Regions from separate parts of the Plantactinospora sp. CA-290183 genome, predicted to be linked through region 2. Evidence: riboswitches for the same ligand, from Rfam matches in the RefSeq annotation. Region 2 holds a riboswitch; the other holds the start of a gene.
What was found. A riboswitch is a leader RNA that binds a small molecule or an ion and turns the genes downstream of it on or off. The one in region 2 is predicted to bind thiamine pyrophosphate.
Positions count from the first base shown of each region.

Region 1 (7,838 bases), on a different contig from region 2:
CACCGCCACCCCGACCGCGCCGGCGTTGACGCAGGCCCGGACCTGCTCGGGCGTGCCGATCCCGCCGAGGGCGAGCACCGGCACCGGGCTGCGGGCGACCAGCCGGGCCAGTCCGACGGGGTACAGCGGTGGCCCGTACCCGGGCTTGGACGGGGTCGGGAAGACCGGCGAGAGCGTCACGTAGTCCTCTGTGGAAATCCGCGCCAGCTCGTGCGGGTCGTGGCAGGAGCGGCCGACCAGCGGCAGCGCCGGCGGTGGGTACGGGCCGGCGGCGGCGAGGTGCACCGCGTAGCCGCCCAGCGGGTCTCCTCCGGCGACGAGCAGGGTGCCGCCGACCGGGGCGAGGACCGCCCGGAGTCGACCGGCGAGATCCAGCCGCTCCTCGCGGGGCAGGTCCCGTTCCCGCAGCAGCACCCGGCGCGCACCGCCGTCGACCGCCGCCCGGACCACGTCGACCAGGGGCCGGGCGCTCTGCCTGCGGTCGGTGACCACCACCACCCCGCGCGGCACGCCGTCGGCCGGTACCGGCGTGTCCACGTTCGGACCGGGCCGGCTCACAGGTCCGGCCGCCCCTCGTCCGGGGTGGACGCCAGCGCGTGGAAGCGTCGGGGTATCCGCCCGGCACCGGCGGCCAACCGGCCCGCCTCGACGGCGTGCCGCATCGCCGCCGCCATCCGGGTCGGGTCGGCGGCCCGGGTCACCGCGCTGGCCACCAGCACGGCGTCGCAGCCGAGCTCCATCGCCAGGGTGGCATCGGAGGCGGTGCCGATCCCCGCGTCGAGGATCACCGGCACCTCGACGTTCTGCCGCAGCAGCCGCAGGTTGTGCGGGTTGCCGATGCCGAGTCCGGAGCCGATCGGGGCACCGGCCGGCATCACCGCCGCGCAGCCGGCGTCGGCGAGCCGCCGGGCCAGCACCGGGTCGTCGGTCGTGTACGGCAGCACGGTGAACCCGTCCGCGACCAGCCGCTCGGCGGCGGCGACCAGCTCGACCGCGTCGGGCAGCAGGGTGCGCTCGTCGCCGATCACCTCCAGCTTCACCCAGGGGGTGTCGAACGCCTCCCGGGCCAGGTGCGCCACCGTGACCGCCTCCGCGGCGGTACGGCAGCCGGCGGTGTTCGGCAGCAGCCGTACGCCGCACCGGGTGAGTACGTCCAGCAGGCCGCCGCCCATGGTGGCGGTGCTGTCGATCCGGCGCAGTGCGACGGTGACCAGCTCGGTGCCGCTGGCCCGGATCGCCTGCTCCAGCGCGTACGGGCTGCTCGCCCCGCCGGTGCCGAGGATCAGCCGGGAGGTGAACCTCTCGCCGCCGAGCAGGAGGTCCGCATCGGTCTCCGCGAGTTGGACCGGCATCCCGGTCACCCGCCCTGGGCCGCGGTCAGCACCTCGACCCGGTCCCCGTCCCGGAGCAGCCGGGCCGGCCAGCCGCCCCGCGGCACCACCTCGCCGTTCACCGCGACCGCCACGCCGCGGTGCGCTCCGGAGACCCGGTCCACCAGGTCCGCCACGGTCAGTTCGCCGGGCAGCCGCTGCCCGACCCCGTTCACGGTCAGCTCCACCGTGTCCTCCCCACCCTGGTTGGTCCGTTGTCCATTCCTGCCCCGCCCGCCGCCGGGCGGGCGAACCGGCCCGGGGAGAACGGCGCGATCGCCGGATCCGGCGACCCGGTCGCCAGCAGCTCGGCGATCAGGTCGGCGGTGACCGGGGTCAGCACGATGCCGTGCCGGTAGTGCCCGGTCGCCACGACCACCTCCGGCCGGTCGGGCAGCGCGCCGAGCAGCGGCGCGTTGTCCGGGGTGCCGGGGCGCAGCCCGGCCCGGGCCTCCACCAGCTCGTACTCGGCGATCTCCGGGAGCAGGTCGGTCGCGGCGCGGAGCAGTTCCAGTACCGCCCCGCCGGTGACGCGGAGGTCGCCGCGCTCCTCGACGGTGGCGCCGAGCACCACCTCGCCGTCGGCCCGGGGCACCAGGTAGACGCCCCGGCCGTCGGCGTGGCCCCGGATCACGTGCCGAAAGCCGGGCGGGGCGCCGCCGGGCGCCCGCAGCCGGAGGATCTGTCCCTTCACCGGGCGGACCGGCAGGCCGGTCAGGGCCGCCGTACCGCAGCCGGCCGCGACCACCGTGGCGCCCGGGTCCAGCTCGGAGAGCCGGCGGACCGGGCGGGGCACCAGCGTCACCCCGGCCCGCTCGGCCGCGACCCGCAGCGCGGCCACCAACCGGCGCGGGTCGACCTGGTGGTCGCCGGGGGCGAGCGCGCCGCCGCGCAGCCGGGGCGCCAGCAACGGTTCGCGGGCCCGCAGCTCCGCCGGCCGCAGCGCGGTGACCGGCAGTCCGAGTTCCCGCTGGTACGTCCAGAGCCGCTCCGCCTCGGCCAGGTCGTCGCCGGTGAGCGCGACCGTGAGCGTCCCCTCGGTGCGGTAGCCCAGGTCGAGGCCGGTGCACTCGGCCAGCTCGGCGGCGAAGGCCGGCCAGCGGGCCGCCGATTCGGCGAGCAGTCCGGTCAGTGCCCGCTCGCCGAAGTGCGCCTCGGCGACCGGGGCGAGCATCCCGGCCGCCACGTCGGAGGCGCCGGAGCCGGGCTCCGGGTCGTACACGGTGACCCGCATCCCCCGGGCGGCGCAGCGCCAGGCGGTGGCCAGGCCGATGGGGCCGGCGCCCACCACCGTCACGTCCGGGCGACCGGCGCCTAGCATCCCGCCGCTCCGGCCGCTCGCCCGCCGACCCGCCGGTCCGGTTCACCGGCCCGCCCGGTCGTCCAGGGGCCGGTCCGGCCGGCCGGGGCGGTGGACGGGTCGCGCAGTGCGGCGAGGAGTTCGGCGGTGGCCCGGGCCGGATCGGCGGCCCCGGCGACCGCCGCGACCACGGCCACCCCGTACGCGCCGGCGGCGAGCAGCGCGGGGACCCGCCCGGCGGTGACGCCACCGATCGCGATCACGGGTACGGGCACCGCGTCGGCCACCCGCCGGACGCCCTCGGCACCGATCGGCTCGGGCAGACCGTCCTTGGTGGAGGTGGCGTGGCACGGGCCGACGCCGAGGTAGCTGGCTCCGGCCGCGACCGCCGCCGTGCCCGTCGCCGGATCCCGGGCGGTGGCGCCGAGCACCGCCGCCGGGCCGAGCACCCGGCGGGCGGCGTCCACCGGGAGGTCCCGGGCGCCGACGTGTGCGCCCGCCGCACCGACCGCCAGGGCGACGTGCAACCGGTCGTTGACCAGGCAGGACGCCCCGACGGCGGCGCATCGCGCGCCTATCGCGCGGGCCAGCTCGTACGCCGTCCGGTCGTCGGTGTCGTCCTCGACCCGGACCTGCACGACGAGTTCGGGGCCGGCGACCGAGAGGGCCGCCTCGACCACCGCGAGCGGGTCACGCCCGGGGCGGGCGTCGGTGATGAGGTGAAGTCGTCCGAGAGATGGCACGGCAACGCTCCTCCCTGCGCCGGCATTACCCGGATCAGGTTCGACGGTCGGGGGCTGCGTAGCCCCCCTCTCAGCCCGGTCCACCGGGCTCCCGTGGGTTACTTGTCGGCGACTGTACGCGGCCTGTGACGGCGCCGTAAAGAGCCGTGACGCATCGCACAGCGTCAACGTCCGACCACGGAACGGCAATCCGTGGGCTCCCACGTGGTCACCGGCGGAATGTCTGTCCTATCCGGATCGGTCCGCCGTGTTACGGAACCGTTACCTGAATTAACCTCGTCGTCGTATTCCGGCCGGCCCGGCAGCGGCCCTAATTTGTTCAACGACAAGACAGAATTCTGCGGTCGTGGCCTCGGCGGGTCACGACCGTTCCCCCGCACCCCGAGACGGCTCTTCGGCGAACCGACCCGGGATCCCCGCTGTCCTCACCGGACGAAGGAGATCCTTCGTGTCCAGTTATCGCCGCTTCCGCGGCCTTTCCCCGCACCGCCGCCCCGGCGGCAGACTCACCCGTAACCTGCTCAGCGCGGCCGCGGCCGTAGCCCTCAGCACGACCGCGCTGGTCGCCACCCCCCACCCCGCCTCGGCGGCGCCGGCCGGCCCGCTCGGGCAGGCACCCGCGCAGGTCCAGGCGGATCCGTTCGCCGTGCTGGTCTTCTCCAAGACGGCCGGCTTCCGGCACGACTCCATCCCGGCCGGCATCGCCGCGATCCAGAAACTCGGCGCGGAGAACGGTTTCACCGTGGACGCCACCGAGGACGCGGCGACGTTCACCGACGCCAACCTCGGCAGGTACCAGGCCGTCATCTGGCTCTCCACCACCGGCGACGTACTCGACTCCGACCAGCAGGCGGCGTTCGAGCGCTACGTACAGGCCGGCGGCGGATACGTCGGCGTGCACGCCGCCTCGGACACCGAGTACGACTGGCCCTGGTACGGCGACCTGGTCGGGGCGTACTTCGCCTCGCACCCGGCGAACCAGCAGGCCACGGTCAAGGTCGAGGACCACGCGCACCCGTCCACCGAGGGGCTGCCGGACGAGTGGTCCCGGTACGACGAGTGGTACAACTTCCGGGAGAACCCGCGCGCCGACGTACACGTGCTGGCGTCGCTGGACGAGACCAGCTACGCCCCCGGCGCGGGCGCGATGGGCCACGACCACCCGTTCGCCTGGTGCCAGGACTACGACGGCGGCCGGGCCTGGTACACGGCGGGTGGGCACACCCAGCAGTCGTACGCGGAGCCCGAGTTCCTGACCCACCTGCTCGGCGGCATCCAGACCGCGGCCGGTGCGGTGGAGGCGGACTGCTCCGCCTCGCTGACCAGCAGCTTCGAGAAGATCACGCTGGACAGCAACACCAACAACCCGATGGAGCTGGACATCGCCGAGGACGGGCGGGTCTTCTACGTCGAGCGGGACGGTCGGGTCCAGATCATCAAGCCGGACACCGGCACCACCGTCACCGCCGGCGACCTCGACGTCTTCACCGGCAACGAGGACGGGTTGATCGGGATCCGGCTCGACCCGGACTTCGCCACCAACAACTGGGTGTATCTCTACTACGCCCCGAACGGCGGCGGCCCGCGCAACCAGCTCTCCCGGTTCACGGTCACCGGCGACACCCTCGACCTGGCCAGCGAGAAGGTGGTGCTCCAGGTCGACACCCAGCGCAACACCTGCTGCCACGCGGGCGGCAGCATGACCTTCGACAGCGCCGGCAACCTCTACCTGGTCACCGGTGACAACACCAACCCGTTCGAGTCGAACTCGTTCACCCCGATCGACGAGCGTCCGGGCCGGCAGGACTTCGACGCCCAGCGCAGCTCGGCCAACACCAACGACCTGCGCGGCAAGGTGCTCCGGATCCACCCGGAGGACGACGGCGGCTACACCGTGCCGGAGGGCAACCTCTTCGCCCCGGGCACCGCGAAGACCCGGCCGGAGATCTACGCGATGGGCTTCCGGAACCCGTTCCGGATCGGCATCGACCCCAAGACGAACACCCTGTACGTCGCCGACTACGGCCCGGACGCCGGAGCGGCGAACCCGACCCGCGGCCCGGAGGGGACCGTCGAGTGGAACATCGTCGGGCAGCCCGGCAACTACGGCTGGCCGTACTGCCACGGCGCGAACTACGCGTACAACGACTACCCGTTCCCGTCCGGGCCGAGCGGGGCGAAGTTCGACTGCGCCGCGCCGGTGAACAACTCGCCGAACAACACCGGGCTGACCGACCTGCCGCCGGCCATCCCGGCGACCGTCGACTACGACTACAGCGGCAACCCGCTGTTTCCGGAGATCGGCGGCGGCGGTGCCCCGATGGGCGGGCCGGTCTACCGGTACGACCCGGAGAACCCGTCCGAGCGCAAGTGGCCGGCGTACTACGACGGCAAGGCCATGTTCGGCGAGTGGAACCAGAGCAAGATGTACGCGTTCCAGGTCTCCGGGGACGGCACGTCGCTGGTGGACATCAACCAGCTGCTCGCCGGGATGACCTTCATCCGGCCGATGGACTTCGAGTTCGGCCCGGACGGCGCGCTGTACCTGATCGAGTGGGGCAGCGGCTTCGGCGGCAACAACGACAACTCGGGGATCTACCGGATCGAGTACATCGCCGGTGACCGGGCGCCGATCGCCCAGGCGAGCGCAGACCCGACCTCCGGGGCGTCCCCGCTGACCGTGGCGTTCTCCAGCGAGGGCTCCCGGGACCCGGACGGCGGCCCGATCACGTACGCCTGGACCTTCGGCGACGGCGGCACCTCGACCGAGCCGAACCCGACGCACACCTACAGCGCGCCGGGCAACTACACCGCCCAGCTCACCGTCACGGGCGACACCGGCCGGACCGCGGTGGCGAACGTGCCGGTGACCGTCGGCAACACCGCCCCGACCGTGACCATCGAGTTCCCGCCGCAGGGCGGGTTCTTCGACTGGGGCGACCAGGTGAAGTACACCGTCACGGTGACCGACCCGGAGGACGGGACGATCGACTGCGACCGGGTGAAGTTGCAGTACTTCCTCGGCCACGACGAGCACGCCCACCCGATGGGCGAGCAGTTCGGCTGCGAGGGCGTGGTGCAGACCTCGCTGGCCGCCAGCCACGGCGCCGACGCCAACGTGTTCGCGGTCCTGGAGGCCACCTACACCGACGGCGGCGGGGCCGGCGGCTCCAACGCGCTGACCGGCCGGGCGATCGAGCAGCTCCAGCCGAAGCGGAAGCAGGCGGAGTACTTCGCCGGCACCGGGCGGGCGCCGGACGGCGTCGGCACCGGTGACCCGGGCGTGCAGACCCAGGCCACCACCGACGTCGAGGGCGGCTTCGAGAACATCGGGTTCATCGAGGACGGCGACTACTGGACCTTCGACCCGACCAACCTGACCGGCATCACCGGGTTCCGGTTCCGGGCCTCCTCGGCCGGCGGCGGCGCCCGGATCGAGGTACGCGCCGGTGCGGTCGACGGGCCGGTGCTGGCCACCGCCACCGTGCCGGACACCGGCGGCTGGCAGACCTTCACCAACGCCACGGCGGAGCTGGCCGAATTGAGCACCGCGAGCGGTGCTCTGTACTTCGTGGCGCGCAACCCGGTCGGTGCCACCGGCACCGGCGCGATCCTCAACGTCAACTGGGTCGACTTCCTCGGCCGGGGCGTCACCGAGAACGCCCCGCCGACGGTGACCGCCACCGCCACCCCGACCACCGGCACCGTGCCGGTCGCGGTGAGCTTCGACGGCACCGCCACCGACGCCGAGGGCGATACCCCGCTGACGTACTCCTGGGACTTCGGTGACGGTGGGACGGCGAGCAGCCTGGACGCCAACCACACGTACACCGGCCCGGGGACGTTCACCGCGACCCTGACCGTGACCGACGCGCGCGGCGCCCAGTCGTCCGCGTACGTCACGGTGAAGGTGGAGGCACCCAACACCTCCTGCTTCGGGGCCCGCTCGGACGACTTCACCGGCACCGCGCTGGACAGGGCGCGGTGGTCGACGGTGGTCCGGGAGAACCAGCTCTACTCGGTGCGGGACGGCGCCCTGGTCCTGCCCACCGGGGTCGGCGACCTCTACGGCACCCGCAACGACGCCACCAACGTCGTGCTGCAACCGGCGCCGGACGGCAGTTGGCAGGCCACCACCAGGGTGAGCCTGGCGGCGACCGTGGACTACCAGCAGGCCGGCCTGATCGTGTACGGCGACGACGACAACTACGCCAAGCTGGACCTGCTGTACGGCGGCAGCGCTCGGGTCGAGTTCATCCGGGAGACCGCCGGCACCCCGCGCAACGAGGCGGGCGACTCGACGGCCGCACCGGCCGGTGACTCGATTTACCTGCGGCTGACCAGCGACGGCAGCAACCTGACCGCCGCGTACTCGACCGACGGGACCACCTTCACCCCGGTCGGGCGGTCGGCCGCGCTGGCCGG
Region 1 is NZ_JBNJMX010000001.1:680,761-688,598, reverse strand. Features, by position in the region: gene ACQEUR_RS03355 (thiamine phosphate synthase) at 1-537, opposite strand, end outside; gene ACQEUR_RS03350 (thiazole synthase) at 555-1,352, opposite strand; gene thiS (sulfur carrier protein ThiS) at 1,358-1,558, opposite strand; gene thiO (glycine oxidase ThiO) at 1,549-2,691, opposite strand; partial or broken gene thiE (thiamine phosphate synthase) at 2,796-3,413, opposite strand; TPP riboswitch at 3,408-3,518, opposite strand; gene ACQEUR_RS03330 (ThuA domain-containing protein) at 3,862-7,838, shown strand, end outside.
Region 1: another riboswitch for thiamine pyrophosphate. It lies ahead of thiE (thiamine phosphate synthase); the one in region 2 lies ahead of ACQEUR_RS15755 (ECF transporter S component).

Region 2 (7,838 bases):
GGCCGCCCACTCGCGGGCCACGTTGAGCGACCACTTCGCGGCGCCGACGCACATCGCGGGCAGCGAGAGCCGGCCGGTGTTCAGGGTGGTCAGGGCGATCTTGAGGCCGCGGCCCTCGCCCCCGATGACGTTCTCCTTCGGTACGACGACGTCGTGGAACCGGGTGACGCTGTTCTCCAGCCCGCGCAGGCCGAGGAACTCGTTGCGCCGCTCGACGGTGATCCCCGGCGAGTCGGCCTCGACCACGAACGCGGTGATCCCGCCCCGTCGGTCCTCGGTCTTCGGCACCCGGGCCATCACCACCAGCAGGCTCGCCACGCTGCCGTTGGTGGCCCAGAGCTTGACGCCGTTGAGCCGGTAACCGGTGCCGTCCTCGGTCGGCTCGGCGATGGTGCCCAGCCGGGCCGGGTCGGAGCCGACGTCGGGCTCGGTGAGCAGGAAGGCGGAGACCTCGCCGGCGGCGAGCCGGGGCAGGTAGCGCTGCCGCTGCTCGTCGGTGCCGAACATCTTGAGCGGCTGCGGCACCCCGATCGACTGGTGTGCCGAGAGCAGCGCGCCGATCGACGGGTTCGCCGAGCCGGCCAGCGCCAGCGCCCGGCAGTAGTGCAGATTGGACAGCCCGAGGCCGCCGTACCTCTCGCCGATCTTCATGCCGAACGCGCCGAGCCCCGCCAGGCCCTGGAACACCTCGTCCGGGATCCGCGCGTCCCGCTCGATTGCGGCGCCGTCCACATCGGAACGCACGTACTCCGCCAGCCGTCCCAGGAACTCCTCGGCCTTTGCCGCGCGCTCCGGATCGGGGCGCGGCCACGGGTCGATCAGGTCGAGTCGGAGCCGGCCGAGGAAGAGTTCCTTGCCGAAGCTCGGTCTGCCCCATTCGAGCTCGCGGGCGGCCTCGGCGACCTGCCGGGCCTCCTGCTCCGAGACCTGGCCGGCCTCCTTGGGCAGCGGGCCGGTGCCATCCTCCGGTCCACCCGCCGCCGGCCGGCTGTTCTGCGTCGTGGTCACGGCTGCCCCCATTCGGGTACGGGTCCCAGCGCTGCCCGCCAGAACGACGTTACTCCGCGGTGTTACCCAACAGTAGGATCTGTCTATCCTGCGACACCGCCGCCGCGGTCCGCCAGCCCCGCCAGCAGTACGCCCAGCAGACGCGCCAACCCCGCCTGCTCGGCGGGGGCGAGGCTGTCCAGCAGTCCCTGCTCATGGTCGAGGAGGTCGCCGACCGCTCCCTCCACCGCGCGGTGTCCCCGATCGGTCAGCTTCACCGGTACCGCGCGACTTCCCGGCTCCGGCGCGAGCCGGCTGACCAGCCCCTCCCGCTGCGCCCGGTCCACCCGCTGCGTGATCGCCCCGGCGGTGACCAGGCAGCGGTCGGTGAGTTCCCGGGTCGAGAGCCGGTACGGCGGCCCCGAGCGGCGCAGCGTGCTGAGCAGGTCGAGGGTGGCGGCGTCCATGCCGATCCTGGCCAGCGTCCGGCGCCGCTGGTCGGCTAGCAGCTTGGCGGCCTGGTGGATCCGGGTGAAGACCTCGATCGAGCCGACCGGCACGTCGGGCCGCTCCCGCCGCCACGCGCCGGCGATCTGGGCCGCGAGATCGTTCGGGGGCTGCTTGGACTGACTCATGCCTGGTAGTGTCGCACGCACGTTTAGCGCTAAACGAAGAATGGCGACGTGAGGAGTGGTGACATGGGGAGCCGGGACACGCGGGACGTCGTGGTGACGGGTGGGGGGACCGGCATCGGCCGGGCGGTCGCCGGAGCGTTCGCCGCCGCCGGGGAACGGGTGGTGATCACCGGCCGCCGTACGGCGGTGCTGGCGGAGACCGCCGCGCTGCTCGGGCCGAACGTCCGCGCCGTACCCTTCGACGCGACCGACCCGGCGCAGGTGACGGCGGCGCTCGATGCCCTGCCGGCGCGGGTCGACGTGCTGGTCAACAACGCGGGCGGCAACACCGACATCGGCGCGGGCCACCCCGGCGACCTGACCGGCCTGGCCGCCGCCTGGCGGGCCAACCTCGACGCCAACGTCCTCTCGGCGGTGCTGGTGACCGCCGCGCTGCGCCCGCGCCTCGCGCCCGGCGGCGCGGTGATCAGCCTCAGCTCGATCGCGGCGCACCGGGGCGGCGCTGGCTCGTACGGGGCGGCGAAGGCGGCGGTCGAGGCCTGGAACCTCACCCTGGCCGAGGAACTGGGCCGGGACCGGATCACCGCGAACGTGATCGCCCCGGGCTACATCGCGGAGACCGAGTTCTTCGGCACCGCCATGACCGAGCAGCGGCACGCGACACTGGTCGCCCAGACCAGCACTGGTCGGGCCGGCACCCCGGCCGACATCGCCGGCAGCGTGCTCTTCCTGGCCTCACCGGCCGCGAGCCACCTCACCGGGCAGGTCCTGCACGTCAACGGCGGAGCACTGGCCGGCCGGTGAGCGCCCCTCCGGCGCGACCGGCGCTCACCGGTCGTAGGACGCGTAGCGGTGGACCGCGTGCCCGGTGTCGATCAGGAAGCAGTACTGCCGGAGCCAGTCACCGTCCGTGGTGACCTGCTGGAACAGGATGCCGCTGCCGGCGCCGAAGAGCGCCACCGCGCAGGACCGGTAGTCCCGCCCGCCGAAGTACTCCTGAAGCTCCTCGTGGTGCTCCGCGAGGTCGTCGGCGATCGCGGTGCTCACCGCCTCGACCGCCGCGGCCCGGGAACCGCCGGAATGGATTATCTCCGCTCCGTAGACCCCGAGCCGCAGCGCCGCGATCCTGGCGGCCGCCGGGGGAACCTCACCGATCCCCGCCACCAGTTCGTCGACCACGGCGTGCACCGCGTCGAAGGGTTCGGAGGCCGCCGACAGCGGACGCTCCGTACCGGCGTCGGGCGCCAGCCAGGGACGGTGCCCCGGCGTTTCGACGTGCCGGAACCGGGAGATGAGCTGGAAGTACGACTCTTCGCAGGATCTGCAGTAGTAGCCGTGCGGTGCGCCATAGGCGGTGTCAGACAGCCGCCTGACCCCATCCGCGCCGCAGAAGACGCAGGTGCGCGGGCCGGTCTCCGCCTTCTCGGCGGCCGATCTGCGCCGGAAGAACCACATGGTGGCCCAGGCTACCCAGATTCGCCGGGACCGGTCCCGGGCGAGGCCGCTACCGGCCAGAGGTCCCGCTACGCCGCCGCGCGCTGCTCCGCCTCGGACATCGTCTCTTCCTCGTCGTCCTCTTCCTCGTCGTCGCCCCAGTTGCGGCGCAGGAACGGCAGTCCGGCCCAGAAGGTCAGGAACCAGATCGCGGTCACCGCGCTCAGCACGAACGCCACCGGCCGGGGCAGCACGAAGTCGGTGATCAGCAGCACCGAGCTGACCATCGCGATGAGCATGAAGGCGAGCCCGCCGGTAGCCATGGCGTGCCCGAACCGGACCAGTTCGGGCTTGCGCCCCTGCCGGAACAGCGCCCGGTGGAAGGCGACCGGCGAGATGATCAACGCGGTCGCGGCGGCGGCGGCGAGCAGCGCGACGATGTACGTGTCCTTCTGGAACTCGTTGACGTCCTCGAAACCGGTGCTGAACGGCAACGTGAGGAGGAAGGCGAACAGGATCTGGACCCCGGTCTGCGCCACCCGCAACTCCTGCAACAGATCAGTGAAGTTCCGTTGCCAGCGCTGCTTCTCGGTTTCCCTGGTCACCCAGGCCACCTCCCGTTTCCCTCAGGTTCCGGGCCAGTTTGCCCGAACGCCATGATCATGAAACGCGAGGGGGACTCATGACCGGATCACCCTATTTTGTCCCTCCCTTCCGGGTGCTCGCCGTGCCCTGGCCGAGCCCAAGAACGAAGCGACCATTGTGGACAGTCAGCTGCACGGCCGAGGCGCGAGCCCGACCACCGTGTTGCCGAACCACCCGACCACATCGAACGGGTACGAGCCCTCACCGGTACGCCGCCGTCAGGAACCGCGCCGGATCCGGCCGGCGTACCGGGCCTCCAGCGCGTTGTTGTGCTCGTCGCCGGCCGGGATGTTGGCGGAGAGGTAGACCGGCGGTGTCTCCCCGGCCTCGATCATCCGGGCCACCACCTCGACGGTGATCTGCTGGGCGAGCAGCGCGGCGGTGATCGACGATATCGCGCCGACCGCGCCGCCGCCCGGCAGCGGCAGGGCGGCGTCCCCGAACGGGGCGCCGTTGTCCAGCGCCACGTCGGCGAGGTCGCCGAGCTTGCGCCCGGACGGGTGGCGCGAGTCGACCCCGGCCGAGTGCTCCGCCGAGGTGATCGCGACCAGGGCGTGCCCGCGCTCCTTGACCAGCGAGGCGAACTCGACGATGGTGCCGTTGACGCCGGAGTTCGAGGCGATCACGAAGATGTCCGGTGGCCGGACCGGCGCCAGGTCCAGCAGCCGCCGGGCCACCGTCGGGTCGCGTTCCAGGGTCGGCCCGAGGATGTGGGCCGGCTCGCCGCCGTGCAGCACCAGGTCGCGCAGCGCGATCCGGTTCGTCGGGACCAGCCCGCCGGCCCGGCCGGCGATCTCCATCGACAGCGCCTCCGAGTGGCCGGTGCCGAAGGCGTGCACCACGCCGTCGGCCCGCAGCGCGGTCGTGATCAGCTCGGCCGCCCGGCGTACGCCGTCGCGTTGGCTCGCCGCCACCCGGGCCATCGTCGCGGTCACGGTTTCCAGGTAGCCCTCGGCGCTCAGTGTCACCAGTCCTCCGACTTGTTCGTGCGATCCATCCGGCGGGATCACGATGCCACGGCGGGAACCGCCCCCGCCCGTGGGCTCACCGTGCCGGGGTGATCCGGGACAGCACGGCGTCGGCGAGCGCCGCCGGTGCCTCCTCCGGCACCCAGTGGCCGACCCCGGCCAGCGGCACGAAACGGTAGTCGCCGGTGACCCGGTCGGCGCACGCCCGCGCCGCGACGGAGCCGATCGCCACGTCCCCGTCGCCCCAGACGAACGTGGTCGGCACCGGCACCGGACCGGTCCCGGCAAGGTCCTCGGTCGACAGGGCCCGGTACCAGTTCAGCGCGGCGGTCAACGCGCCGGGCCGGCGCAGCGGCTCGACGTACCGCTCGACCCGCTCGTCGGGCACGCCGGTGAGCACCCGGCGCAGTCCGGCCGCCTCGCCGGCGAGCAGCAGCCGCTCGGCCTTGCCGGTCAGCCGGAAGAAGCCCACGTACGCCGAGCGGGCCCGCTGGTCCAGGTCCTCGGCGATCGCGTACGCCATGGCCGCCGGGTGCGGGACGGAGACCGCGGTCAGGGTACGGACCCGGTCGGGGTGTTCGGCGGCGAGCCGCCAGGCGACCAGTGCCCCCCAGTCGTGCCCCACCAGGTGCGCCTCGGTCACGTCGAGCGCGTCGAGCACCGCCACCGCGTCGGCGACGCACTCCGTCAACCGGTAGTCCCGGACCTCGGCGGGGCGGGCGTCGGGCGAGTAGCCGCGCTGGTCCAGCGCGTAGCTGCGGAGCCCGGCCGCGTGCAACGCCGGCAACAGGTCGTCCCACTCGGCGCTGTGCTGGGGGAAACCGTGCAACAGCAGGACGGGTTCGCCGTCCTCGGGGCCGCCGGCGTGCAGGTCGAAGGTGAGTCCCCGGACCGTGATCCGCATGCCCGAAGCGTACGCCGCACCTCGCCGGCCGGCGCCGACCGCGGCGGTGGCCGGGTGTCCCGGGCCACACCCAGGCTGCCCACAGCTATCGGCCAGGACTGATCCGGTGCTAGCGTCTGCGGGACAACTGCACATCCGACAGGGGAGCGCACAGCGCTGAGAGTGCGGGCCGACGCCCGCAGACCCTCGAACCTGATCTGGGTAATGCCAGCGCAGGGAGTTCGGTCGAGTCTCCAGCCGCGCCGCAGTCCGGGCCTCCGGACCGCGGCGTGCGTCTTGCCCGGTCAGGTCGGCGACTGGGAGGCACGTCCATGCACCAACCCACCAACCCCCGGTGGCGTACCGTCGACATCGTCATCGCGTCGGTCATCGCGGTCGCGTTCGGCGTCATCTTCTGGGCCTGGAACCTCGTCTGGAGCGCCACCGAGGGGGCCTTCACCTTCTTCCCGCCGGCCCAGGCGGTCATCTACGGCGTGTGGCTGCTGCCCGGCGTGCTCGGCGGCCTGATCATCCGCAAGCCGGGCGCCGCGCTGTACTGCGAGTTCGTCGCCGCGTTCGTCTCGGTGCTGCTCGGCAGCCAGTGGGGGATGCTCGCCATCCTGCAGGGCCTCGCCCAGGGCGTCGGCGCGGAGGCGGCCTTCCTCGCCACCCGTTACCGCTCCTTCCGGCTGCCGGTGGCGGTTCTCTCCGGCGCGCTCGCCGGACTCGCCGCCGCGCTCTTCGACCAGATCCGCTACTACTCGGAGTACGACTTCGACTCGTTCCGGCTGCCGGTCTTCGTGCTCACCGTGGTCAGCGCGGCGATCATCGCCGGTGCCGGCGGCTGGGCGCTGACCCGGGCGCTGGCCCAGACCGGGGTGCTGGACCGTTTCCCCGCCGGGCGCGACCGCGCGGCCGTCTGACGGACCGGACGAGCGGGGAAGCGGCACACGATGAGCGCGGTGCAGCTGCGCGGCTTCGGCTGGCGGCACGCCGGGCGCCGGGCCTGGGCCGTACGCGACGTGGACCTGCGCGTCGAGCACGGCGAGCGGCTACTGCTGCTGGGCGCCTCGGGCGCCGGCAAGAGCACCCTGCTGGCCGCGCTGGCCGGCCTGCTCGCCGAGGATTCGGGCGAACAGGCCGGCACCGTCGAGATCGACGGACTGGACCCGCGCAAGGCCCGGGAACATGTCGGCATCGTCTTCCAGGACCCGGAGACCCAGCTGGTGATGGGCCGCGCCGGTGACGACGTGGCGTTCGGGTTGGAGAACCGGGGCGTACCGGCGGTGGAGATCTGGCCCCGGGTCGACCGGGCGCTGGCGCGGGTGGGCTTCCCCTACGGCCGCGACCGGGCCACCGCCGCGCTCTCCGGGGGTGAGCAGCAGCGGCTCGCGCTGGCCGGGGTGCTGGCGCTCCGCCCCGGCCTGCTGCTGCTCGACGAGCCGACCGCCAACCTCGACCCGGCCGGGGCGGCCCTGGTCCGGGACGCGGTCCGGGACGCCGTGGACGCCGACACCACGCTGATCCTGGTGGAGCACCGGGTGGCGGAGGCGCTTCCCCTGGTCGACCGGGTCGTGGTACTCGAACCGGGTGGCGGGGTGCGGGCGGACGGCCCGCCGGCAGCGGTCTTCGCCGCACACGGTGCGGAGCTGGCCGCCGCCGGGGTCTGGGTTCCCGGGCCGCCGCCGGCACCGCGCCGGGCGGCGTCCGGGCCCGGCGAGCCGCTGCTCTCCGCCGAGCGGCTCGGCCTGCCGCCCCGGCTGGCCGCGACGGACCTCGGGGTACGCGCCGGCGAGGCGCTCGCGGTGCTGGGTCCCAACGGCGCCGGCAAGTCGACCCTGGCGCTGCTGCTCGGCGGCCTGCTCCGGCCCGGCACCGGGCGGCTGCACGGGACCGCCGCGCTCGCCGGCCGGTACGCCTCGACGCCACCGCACCGGTGGCCGGCGCCCGAGCTGGCCCGCCGGATCGGTTCGGTCTTCCAGGACCCGGAGCACCAGTTCGTCAGCACCACCGTCTTCGACGAGCTGGCCCTCGGCCCCCGCCGGCTCGGCCAGCCGGAGAACGCGGTGAGGTCCACGGTGGAGGAGCTACTGGACCGGCTCCGGTTGGCGGAGCTGGCCCGGGCCAACCCGTACACCCTCTCCGGCGGGCAGGCGCGGCGGTTGAGCGTGGCGACGGCCCTGGCCACCGCGCCCCGGCTGCTGGTCCTGGACGAGCCCACCTTCGGCCAGGACCGGCGCACCTGGATCGAGCTGGTCGACCTGCTCGCCGGGTTGCGCGACGCCG
Region 2 is NZ_JBNJMX010000008.1:170-8,007, reverse strand. Features, by position in the region: gene ACQEUR_RS15790 (acyl-CoA dehydrogenase family protein) at 1-1,008, opposite strand, end outside; gene ACQEUR_RS15785 (MarR family winged helix-turn-helix transcriptional regulator) at 1,092-1,622, opposite strand; gene ACQEUR_RS15780 (SDR family NAD(P)-dependent oxidoreductase) at 1,686-2,426, shown strand; gene ACQEUR_RS15775 (hypothetical protein) at 2,451-3,077, opposite strand; gene ACQEUR_RS15770 (DUF6328 family protein) at 3,146-3,661, opposite strand; gene ACQEUR_RS15765 (sugar isomerase domain-containing protein) at 3,920-4,669, opposite strand; gene ACQEUR_RS15760 (alpha/beta fold hydrolase) at 4,746-5,573, opposite strand; TPP riboswitch at 5,704-5,810, shown strand; gene ACQEUR_RS15755 (ECF transporter S component) at 5,885-6,475, shown strand; gene ACQEUR_RS15750 (ABC transporter ATP-binding protein) at 6,506-7,838, shown strand, end outside.